One region of the Nostoc sp. GT001 genome, then DNA from elsewhere that is predicted to be linked to it. Evidence: predicted binding sites of a transcription regulator. Region 1 holds the regulator's gene; each other region holds the start of a gene.
What was found. Region 1 encodes NtcA, which controls nitrogen genes in cyanobacteria. Its sites were predicted from a motif close to TNTGTANNNNNNNNTACANA; they were not measured.
Positions count from the first base shown of each region.

Region 2: a site for NtcA is predicted at 1,620-1,639, ahead of QUD05_RS22710 (DUF3155 domain-containing protein). Genes of this name have one in related genera too.
Region 3: a site for NtcA is predicted at 1,525-1,544, ahead of glnA (type I glutamate--ammonia ligase). Genes of this name have one in related genera too.

Region 1 is NZ_JAUDRJ010000003.1:1,552,689-1,555,973, forward strand. Features, by position in the region: gene hisB (imidazoleglycerol-phosphate dehydratase HisB) at 1-489, opposite strand, end outside; gene fabI (enoyl-ACP reductase FabI) at 628-1,404, opposite strand; gene ntcA (global nitrogen regulator NtcA) at 1,784-2,455, shown strand; gene QUD05_RS09265 (DUF3084 family protein) at 2,624-3,285, shown strand, end outside.
Region 2 is NZ_JAUDRJ010000003.1:4,668,379-4,671,663, reverse strand. Features, by position in the region: partial or broken gene QUD05_RS22715 (GAF domain-containing sensor histidine kinase) at 24-1,380, opposite strand; gene QUD05_RS22710 (DUF3155 domain-containing protein) at 1,668-1,985, shown strand; gene QUD05_RS22705 (cofactor assembly of complex C subunit B) at 2,437-2,967, opposite strand; gene QUD05_RS22700 (PadR family transcriptional regulator) at 3,021-3,285, opposite strand, start outside.
Region 3 is NZ_JAUDRJ010000003.1:515,083-518,367, forward strand. Features, by position in the region: gene glnA (type I glutamate--ammonia ligase) at 1-1,402, opposite strand, end outside; gene apcB (allophycocyanin subunit beta) at 1,760-2,269, shown strand; gene QUD05_RS05065 (hypothetical protein) at 2,746-3,216, shown strand.

The sequences.
Region 1 (3,285 bases):
GCTATGGTTTACCAGTGCCACAAAAAATTCTCGCACCAGTTGAGTGTCATAGGTTCCTACCCGCTGAGTAGGAATTTGCAAGCCGTAGCTGAGGTGAGGCCGTCCAGAAAAGTCTAGCGCTACCTGAACTAAGGCTTCATCCAGCGGTGCAAGAAAATTACCAAAGCGGACAATACCTTTTCTGTCGCCTAGTGCTTGGTTAAAAGCTTGCCCTAAAGTAATGCCTACATCTTCGTTGGTGTGATGATCGTCAATTTCCCAGTCTCCCTTGGCTTGAACATCTATATCAATCAGCCCGTGGGAGGCAATTTGATGCAACATATGATCCAAAAACGGAATACCTGTTGCTGCTGTACAAGTTCCTCTACCATCCAGGTTGATGGTGACTTGCACATTAGTTTCACCAGTGGTGCGGTGAACAGTGGCAATGCGAGGGGTTTGGGTTGAGCGATCGTAGTTTGAATTAACTTGGCGATTGGTTGTTTGCATGGGGAGTGGAAAGAGTTAGGAGTTAGGAGTTATGAGTTAGGAATTAAGAACTATGAGTTATGAGTTATAAATTTTTAACTCTTAACTCCTCATTCCTCACTCCTAACTTTCTTACTCCTAACTCCTAACTTTATCGCGTCACATTCCCATAATTTCATATCCTGCATCTACATAGAGAATTTGTCCGGTAATTCCACTGGACAAATCACTACACAAGAAAGCCGCAGCGTTGCCCACTTCTAACTGAGTGACGGTGCGTCGTAGGGGAGCTACTTCTTCTACATGATGAATCATATCTAAAATCCCACCCACTGCTGAAGATGCCAAGGTACGGATGGGGCCTGCGGAGATGGCATTCACGCGAATATTTTGCGGCCCTAGTTCAGCAGCTAGGTAACGCACACTCATTTCTAACCCTGCTTTGGCAACTCCCATAACATTGTAGTTTGGGATTGCTCTGACACCGCCTAAATATGTCAAGGTGACGATACTACCTCCCTCTGTCATCAAAGGTTTGGCTGCACCACTTAACTGCACCAGCGAGTAGGTACTAATTTCTAAAGCGGTGTTGAACCCAGAACGAGAGGTTTGGCTAAAATCTCCACTTAAATCGTCTTTGCTAGCAAAGGCTAGACAATGGATGAGGATATCTAGCTTTCCCCACTGTTCGCGGATTGTCTCAAAGGTAGATTTAATTTGGTCTTCATCTTGGACATTACAGGGAAGAAACAAGCTGGGGTTGAGAGGTTCTACCAACTCCGCAACTTTTTTCTCCATCTTGCCGCGTTCATCCGGCAGGTAGGTAATGCCCAGGTTTGCTCCAGCTTTGTGCAGTTGTTGGGCGATGCCCCAGGCGATCGAGCGGTTATTGGCAATACCTGTAACAAGGGCATTTTTTCCAGTCAGATTTAGCATAAAAATTGTTAATGCGATCGATCATTAGGAGCATACTAGAATCTGAGGCACGTTTAGTCTTTGTTTTATACAGGATTGACAAAAATGAATATTGATAAGGGTGTTTGCTGTGACAAAAATCTTGATTTTTTATAAAGATATTCTCAAGATATCTTTATTTGTTCTTCAAAAAACCTTTTGAATACAGCTATTGGAACTACTTATCAACAATTAGTAGCTGAAAGGATCAAGAATTATGTATCATTGTAAACAAAGAGTTATGAAGAGATTAGTTTGAGTATAGGAAAGTACAGAAAGGTTGACGGTGCTTTATTCATTTTTCGGGTGTATTCTTAGGTAATCAGTTTTTGTTTTTCCGGCATTGGGTAGGGGAAGGGAGATGATCGTGACACAAGATAAAGCCCTAGCAAATGTATTTCGTCAGATGGCGACCGGGGCGTTTCCGCCAGTTGTGGAAACGTTTGAACGCAATAAAACGATCTTTTTTCCTGGCGATCCTGCCGAACGAGTTTATTTTCTTTTGAAAGGTGCTGTTAAACTTTCCAGGGTGTACGAGGCAGGAGAGGAAATAACGGTAGCGTTGCTGCGGGAAAATAGTGTTTTTGGTGTATTGTCATTGCTGACAGGAAATAAGTCGGATCGGTTTTACCATGCGGTTGCATTTACGCCTGCGGAATTACTGTCAGCACCAATTGAACAAGTGGAACAAGCACTCAAGGAAAATCCAGAATTATCAATGTTAATGCTGCGAGGTCTGTCTTCGCGCATTTTACAAACAGAGATGATGATTGAAACTCTTGCCCACCGAGATATGGGTTCTAGGTTGGTGAGTTTTTTGTTAATTCTTTGTCGGGATTTTGGCGTTCCTTGTGCAGATGGGATCACTATTGATTTGAAATTATCTCATCAAGCGATCGCAGAGGCAATTGGTTCAACTCGTGTTACCGTTACTAGGCTATTGGGAGATTTGCGTGAGAAAAAGATGATTTCTATCCACAAAAAGAAGATTACTGTGCATAAACCTGTTACCTTAAGTAGACAGTTCACATAAAAACAATTGGAGAAAGGGGAATAGGCGCGTGTTCTATTTTGAAAAATGACACTAATAGCTAGAGGTAAATCTAAAATTGAATAATTTCAGCTATTGCCAATTTCCACTTCTTTCCAGAGAATACTTAAAAGTAGTAGGCTGTATCTGGAAGGATTTCGGTAGCTAAAGATGACCACCGGATACATCCTCATCGCAGCAATTTTGATTCTGGGAGGCGTAATTGCCACCGTGGGCGATCGCATCGGCACACGAGTTGGCAAAGCCCGCCTCTCACTTTTTAAGCTTCGTCCGAAAAACACCGCGGTACTAGTAACAATTTTTACTGGTGGTTTGATTTCAGCATCAACTTTAGGGATTTTATTCGCTGCTGACGAAGGTTTGCGAAAAGGAGTCTTTGAGTTAGAAGATATTCAAACAGACCTCAGACAGAAACGGGAACAGTTAAAAACCGCAGAAACTCAGAAAAGTCAGGTAGAGGGTGAGCTAAACCAAGCAAGAATTGCCCAAGCAAAGGCACAACAGGACTTGCAGGCAATTAATCAATCCTTGCAGGCGGCAAATGCCAAACAAAGGCAAACACAAGCTCAGTTAAACCGCACCATTAGTCAACAAGCCCAAACTCAAACTCAACTCCAACGCACTCAAGGTCAGCTAGGACAAGTTGTAACTCAATACCAAAAAGCCATAGCTGAATTGCAAAGTGTTTATAACCAGAGAAAGGAACTACAGGCGGCAGTTGAACTATTGAAGACAGAACGTCAAAGACTGTATGCGGAAGCGAAAAAAGCCATTGACGAAGCTAAAACAGCAATTGAAAAACGCGATCGCGA
Region 2 (3,285 bases), 3.1 Mb from region 1:
TTAACTGAACCGTTTTGAATAGACTAACTTTTAGTTTCAGGCAACCAAATAATAAAAGTAGTTCCCGGTGCATTGGTTGAAGTTAATTTAGCGTTGATTGCAGGGCTGAAAACCTCTATTTCGCCCTGCATTTGTTCTATTAATTGTTTAGCGATCGCTAACCCCAAACCTGTGCCCGGAATTTCTGTTTGCGCTTGTACTCCGCGATAATGCCGTTCTCCAAGATGTTCTAAATCCTGGGGTGGAATGCCAGAGCCGTTATCACTAATGACTATTCCCTGAAAATTAGCTTTTTCTTGTCCCGCCTGAATCAAAATTTTGCCACATAGTGGGAGTGTATTTCAAAGCATTATCAATAATGTTAGTTAACACCTCTCGTAATGCTTTGACATTGGCACGTACTAAGGATGAATTCTGTTTAATTTCAGTTATTAGTTTTAGCTTTCGCTCTTGGGCGATCGCTTTGGCTGATATTAATAATGGTTCTAATATATCTGCTAGGGAGCAGTCAACTGCTTTATCTCCCGTTCCCGGCAATAATAGTGGCGGTTTAGCGTCTTTTTGGATAGTTGCTTCTACAAATACTTCATCTTCAGGCAGATGTAGTGGTGCTAAATCTGCCTCTGTCAAGTCAATTACTTGTTCAAATTGTTGCAGTAATTCTTTAAGGCGATCGCTTTCTCTGACAATACTATTTGCCACATCCCGGTTAGCGTCTGCTGGTCGTAGTCGTTTCAATAGCAGTTTGCCAAAAGTCCGTAACGCCGTTAATGGGTTACGAAACTGATGCAATAAATTATCCAGCAAATCCCGCTGTTTTTCTTGGAGAATTTGTTGCTCGCGCAACTGTTGCTCAAACCATGCTCGCCGCTGATCTAAAATACAAGCGATCGCTAATGTTTGCGCTATCCGTTGAATTTGATTTTGCTCGTGTTCATTCCATGCCCGATCTTTCCTGCGTGTCACTAGTAACCCCATCATCACACCCTCATAAATCAGAGGTAAAACAATTTGGTTGCCACTAAGTAAGTATTCCTCTTTAAGATCGGGTTGAGATGCATTTGGTATTTCAGACTCCCGTGACGAAGTTGGAGATTCTGAACCTGCTGTCAATAACCTTCCCTGATGATTGGGTAATATAAACGCATTTCCAACTTGAAGTTGCTTATATGCCGTCGCTTCAATAGTTTCCTCTCCTGGCGGCAATAATGCTGTTTCCGGGTAAATCACCACAGGAATTAGTTTGGCATCGCCAGAAGGAGTATCTACCAATTCTTGTGTTAGGTATACAATACTTAAAGTTGCTCCCAGCCCTTGGGTTAGTAGCGCTATTTGCTCTCGACACAGAGCAAGAAAATCGGAACTGGCAGACATTAACATTTTTTAGCTCTTGCTCAAGATTATAGATTTTGAGGCATGATGTAAGAGAGGATACTTAATTTTTACCTCACTCATTTAATAAAGCTTAACTAAAATTTTCAAAAGAGATGGTTTCTACTAGGGGATTATATTCTTAGGTGATTTTATTTTCTCGATGTTTCAAAGATATTAACTTTCTTATATTAAAAGGTTAAAAACTATTGATATTCTGAACTAGAACCTATATAATGACGACGGATTTTGTAGCTATCACTACAATCTATAGCTTGAAAGAGGAGGACAATAGATTGGCAAGGAGACGCAAAAGGAAGAGTCGTCGTCGTCAGGAAGGACGACGCATTTTGGAACACGTGCCTCAATATAGCATCGAAAGTGGCGAAGAAAAGCCTGTAACAGCAGCTAGAAGATTCATTCAAGCTGAAGGAATTTTGCCACCAGCGTTGCTACTTGTAAAGCGAAATGAACACACTACAGATCGTTATTTCTGGGCAGAAAAGGGACTGTTTGGTGCTCAATACGTAGAGGAAAACCATTTCTTGTTTCCTAGTTTGAGGGTGTTAGAACCTTCACCAGGTCAAGAACCTCTTGCTTTAGCTAGTCGGTGAACCATAGATGGTCATCTTGGGCATTGAGTGTGGCTCCTGACTATTATTAACTGGCAAAATTGCTAAGTTTATGCAAAATTTAATTTTTTTTTAGTTTGTAGCTGATTTGCCAGTAAATCTAGTCCAGGTAGTTGGAAATTGAACCTGTTTCAAACCACGCTAGATTGCATGGGTTGATACTAATTTGATGATGCAGAAGGGAGTGGGTATAGAGCCAAGCGCGTCTAAAAGGAAGAGTGAAGTTGCGCTCTTATGCCGTAAATGGTTAAAGTTTGCTCTGTCAATGAATTTAAGTTAATGAATTTAAATTTTTTCCCCACGACGTTGGTCATGGGGAAAACTGACAAAGCAGCAGTCTTGATTTTCTCCTGACTACTTTCCATTGCCTGCATAGTAGGTTAGGTCAGAAGTCTGCATATCATAGTTAAGAGATGGTCGCAAAAATCAACAATTATTTCCCAGGCTTGAGCTGTAGAGTCCTCTGCAACTCGCTGAGTTCATCTCGATGGGCGACTACAGTGATCTTACTTGAGGAGGTTTGTTCGCTCTGAGTTGTTTCTACTTTGAGCGACACCTTCTCAAGTCTTCCAGATTTTTTCCAATAAAATAGACCACTTAAAGGCGACAGCAGTACCATCGCCAGAACAAGGGTACTGAGGCTAGGAAAAAGCAGGTATGTAACCAGAGATAGACAAACAATCCCAGTCGCTGCCAGTAAAGTTAGAAATATAGCTAAGAACCAGCTGGGACGAACATTACCTTCAAAAATTACCTGATTTTGTTCTCGGTCTACCGCTGCCACTCGGTAAGACCGCGATCGAAAGTACTCTTTTAATTGAGACATTAAAACAGCTTCATCTTGCTCAGATACCAGTTGCGCTATTTCTATGCGGTCTTTAGTCGAGGCACGAATAAAGAAAAACAGCCCAACCGATAACAACAAGGTTAGCAGGAACGTAGATGGCAGAATAGCAGTATCCATAACTTAATTGTTAGTGTTTGACTGGAGGAGACTTATTCATTATCAATGATTCGTTACTTTTTCCTCCCGTTGATGTAGTCAAGCCATTGAAAAGCTAAATCCTGAGCTTGAACTTGCCATTCGGGAGAAACTTGGTACATCCGCCTGGGGCGTCCCCGTCCTTCAAGTTTCTTCCAATATCCAGTAATTGCCTTTTGGTCTTCCAGAAATTTGATTGCACTGTAAAGTACGGTATCTGAAAGCCGATAGACGGGATACTCAGTTTCTAATTGCTCAATCAACTCGGTTCCGTAGGATTCACCTTGTAATAAAACAGAC
Region 3 (3,285 bases), 1.0 Mb from region 1:
AAAACTCGTAGGGATGAGGACGTAGCTGTAACTGCTTGGCTTCGTTAAGCTTGTAGTCAATCCAATTTTCGATAAAGTCTTCCGTGAATACGCCTGATTCTGTCAAGAAACCGTGATCGTTTTCTAGTGCTTGCAATGCTAGTTCTAAAGAACTTGGAGTTGAGGGAACCTTTGCAAGCTCCTCTGGAGAAAGTTCATAGATATTCTTATCTAAGGGTTCACCAGGATGGATTTTGTTCTTGATGCCATCGATACCAGCACAAAGCATTGCAGCAAATGCTAAGTAGGGGTTAGATGTAGCATCTGGACAACGGAATTCTAAACGCTTGGCTTTGGGGTTCTTACCAGATAGAGGAATACGGATAGAAGCAGAACGGTTTCCTTCGGAGTAAGCCAAGTTAACAGGAGCTTCATAACCAGGTACTAAGCGCTTGTATGAGTTGGTACTAGGGTTGGTAATTGCCAACAGCGCTGGTGCGTGTTTGAGAAGACCACCAATGTAGTACAACGCCATATCGCTCAAACCAGCATACTTATCACCTGCAAACAGAGGTTGGCCGTCTTTCCAGATGGACTGGTGACAGTGCATTCCCGAACCGTTGTCGCCAAAAATTGGTTTTGGCATGAAGGTGACGGTTTTGCCGTATTTCTTGGCAACGTTCTTGATGACATATTTGTAAATCATCAACCAGTCAGCCGCTTCGATCAATTTACCAAAACGGAAACCTAGTTCGCACTGACCACCAGTGGCTACTTCGTGGTGATGCTTTTCAATGGGCACACCTAATTCTGCCATTGTCAACAGCATTTCTGTACGGATATCTTGGAAAGAATCCGTTGGTGAGACTGGGAAGTAACCTTCTTTGAAGCGTGGTTTGTAACCCAAGTTGGGTTTTGCATCTGTACCAGCTTTACCGGAATTCCAAGCACCTTCTTCGGAGTCTAAGAAGTAATAACCTTCGTTAGCAGTTTGAGCAAACCTAGCACTATCAAAGATAAAGAACTCAGCTTCAGGGCCAAAGAAGGCTGTATCACCAAGACCACTGGAAACCAGGTAATCTATTGCTTTTTGGGCAATAACGCGTGGGCAACGGTTGTAAGGTTCACCCGTGCGGGGGTCTTTAATACTACAAATTATACTTAGTGTTGGGACTTCCATAAATGGGTCGATCCAAGCAGTGTTGGGGTCGAGTACCATCGTCATGTCCGATTCGTTGATCGCTTTCCAACCCCGAATGCTGGAACCGTCAAAAGGTACGCCATCAGTGAACGCAGTTTCATCGATTTGGTTTTGGTACAGTGTGAGGTGCTGCCAAGTGCCTACTGTATCGATGAATTTGAGATCAATCAGCTGAATTTTTTCATCTTGAATTTTCTTCAAGAGTTCTTGTGGTGTTGTCATTGTTACTCCTTCTCTACCAATTTCCTAAAGTCAACCAGAATCTTACATTGCATCCTAACCCTGCTGATCTCAATCAGGCCGTGACACACCAGAAATATCTTAAATACTAGACATTAGCTGATTTTGTAGCTTGTACTACAGATATCTGGATTATCAGGTTATATTAACCTTTCAGCGTTCATCTGTACAAAACTGGAAAGTTCATCATATAGGGGTCAACTTTGACATAAAATCCTTATGTAGTGGATAGATTGTTTTTGTGCCGAATCTATTTTTAATAGCACAAAAATTTACTGGTGCATAAGTGCAGCCAAATAAATATCAAACCATAAATAGCAATGATTGGGAGAAGAAGGAATGCGCGATGCGGTAACAAGTTTAATTAAGAATTATGACTTAGCTGGTCGGTATTTTGACCGGAATGCGATCGATAGCCTAAAGTCTTACTTTGATAGTGGTACAGCAAGAGTACAAGCAGCGGCGGCAATCAATTCTAATGCGGCTGCACTTGTCAAGCAAGCTGGTTTAAAGTTATATGAAGAACTACCAGAATTGATTCGTCCTGGTGGAAATTCTTATACGACTCGTCGTTATGCGGCTTGTTTGCGGGATTTAGACTACTACTTGCGTTACGCCACCTATGCGTTGGTTGCTGGGAACACAAATGTGTTGGATGAACGAGTGCTGCAAGGGCTGCGGGAAACTTACAATTCTCTAGGAGTGCCTATTGGGCCTACTGTTCGTGGTATCCAGATTCTCAAGGATCTAATTAAGGAGCAAGTAGCAGCAGCAGGTGTGGTTAATACTGCTTTTGTAGATGAACCATTTGATCACATCACACGCGAGTTGAGCGAGATAGATATTTAGCATCTAGTTCTGGGACTAGGAATCGCAGAACTATACAAACAAAGTTCGTGTAAGTGGACTTAATCATGTATCGCACTTTGACTTGATTGGCAAGGTGCGTTTACTTTTATTAATGCAAAAAACTATTTCTTGTGTGACAAATTAATTAGTACTACAACGAGAATAAGTACTGGAAAAATTTTATACCTGCTCTTCTGATGTTTATTATTCATATAAATAATTTTTGCCAATAGTTCTATGAGTATTAATGATCTAGAATTTCTGCACGGTGCGGCTTTTCTTCGACTCCTCAAAGGAACATCTTATATCTCTATCAGTTATTTATCTTATATTTATTCATCTCTTTATACTATAAAAAGCTCAAATCAAGAATCAGCTATTCTATTTAAAATATCAAACTACAACCTGTTTGGATAGGAGGAAATCTTAAACCAACTCTTTCTAATGTTTTAGATCCTTCAGTAATTGATGTATTAGTGCCAGGTTCATTAGTTTTTCCTCAAAGCCCAGCCTATAAAAAAGATGAAATCGAGAATAATTTCCAAGAAATTAATAACCTTTTAATAAATTACCAAGGCAATAATCAATATTATGAAGTTGATATAGAATTTATCATTAAAATACTCAATTATACAAAAAGTCATTATGTCCTATCGGAAAAATGGGAAGATAAACGTATTATCAAAGGATTAACAGATATAAAATCAAAGGGTATGACAAAGGGTCGTTTAAATGTTCGTAGAGGTGAAAGAAATAATAATCAGGGATTAGACATGACGAGAAAAGATCCTTTTGAGTGGATGTTTGGCTTCGGATCAGGTAGATGGTCATTAGAAGCTAAAGAAAAATATCCTGATGTCCCAACATTAATTATTTGCTATCAAAAAGGTGAAAAAAGCAAGAAATGGGATGTCATCCTATATATCTACTATATCTACCTATGTTAGTTTTACCTAAACAAAAATTTGTTTTAATGTTTAATTATAATGAGGATGAATAGGTGATATTTTGAATTA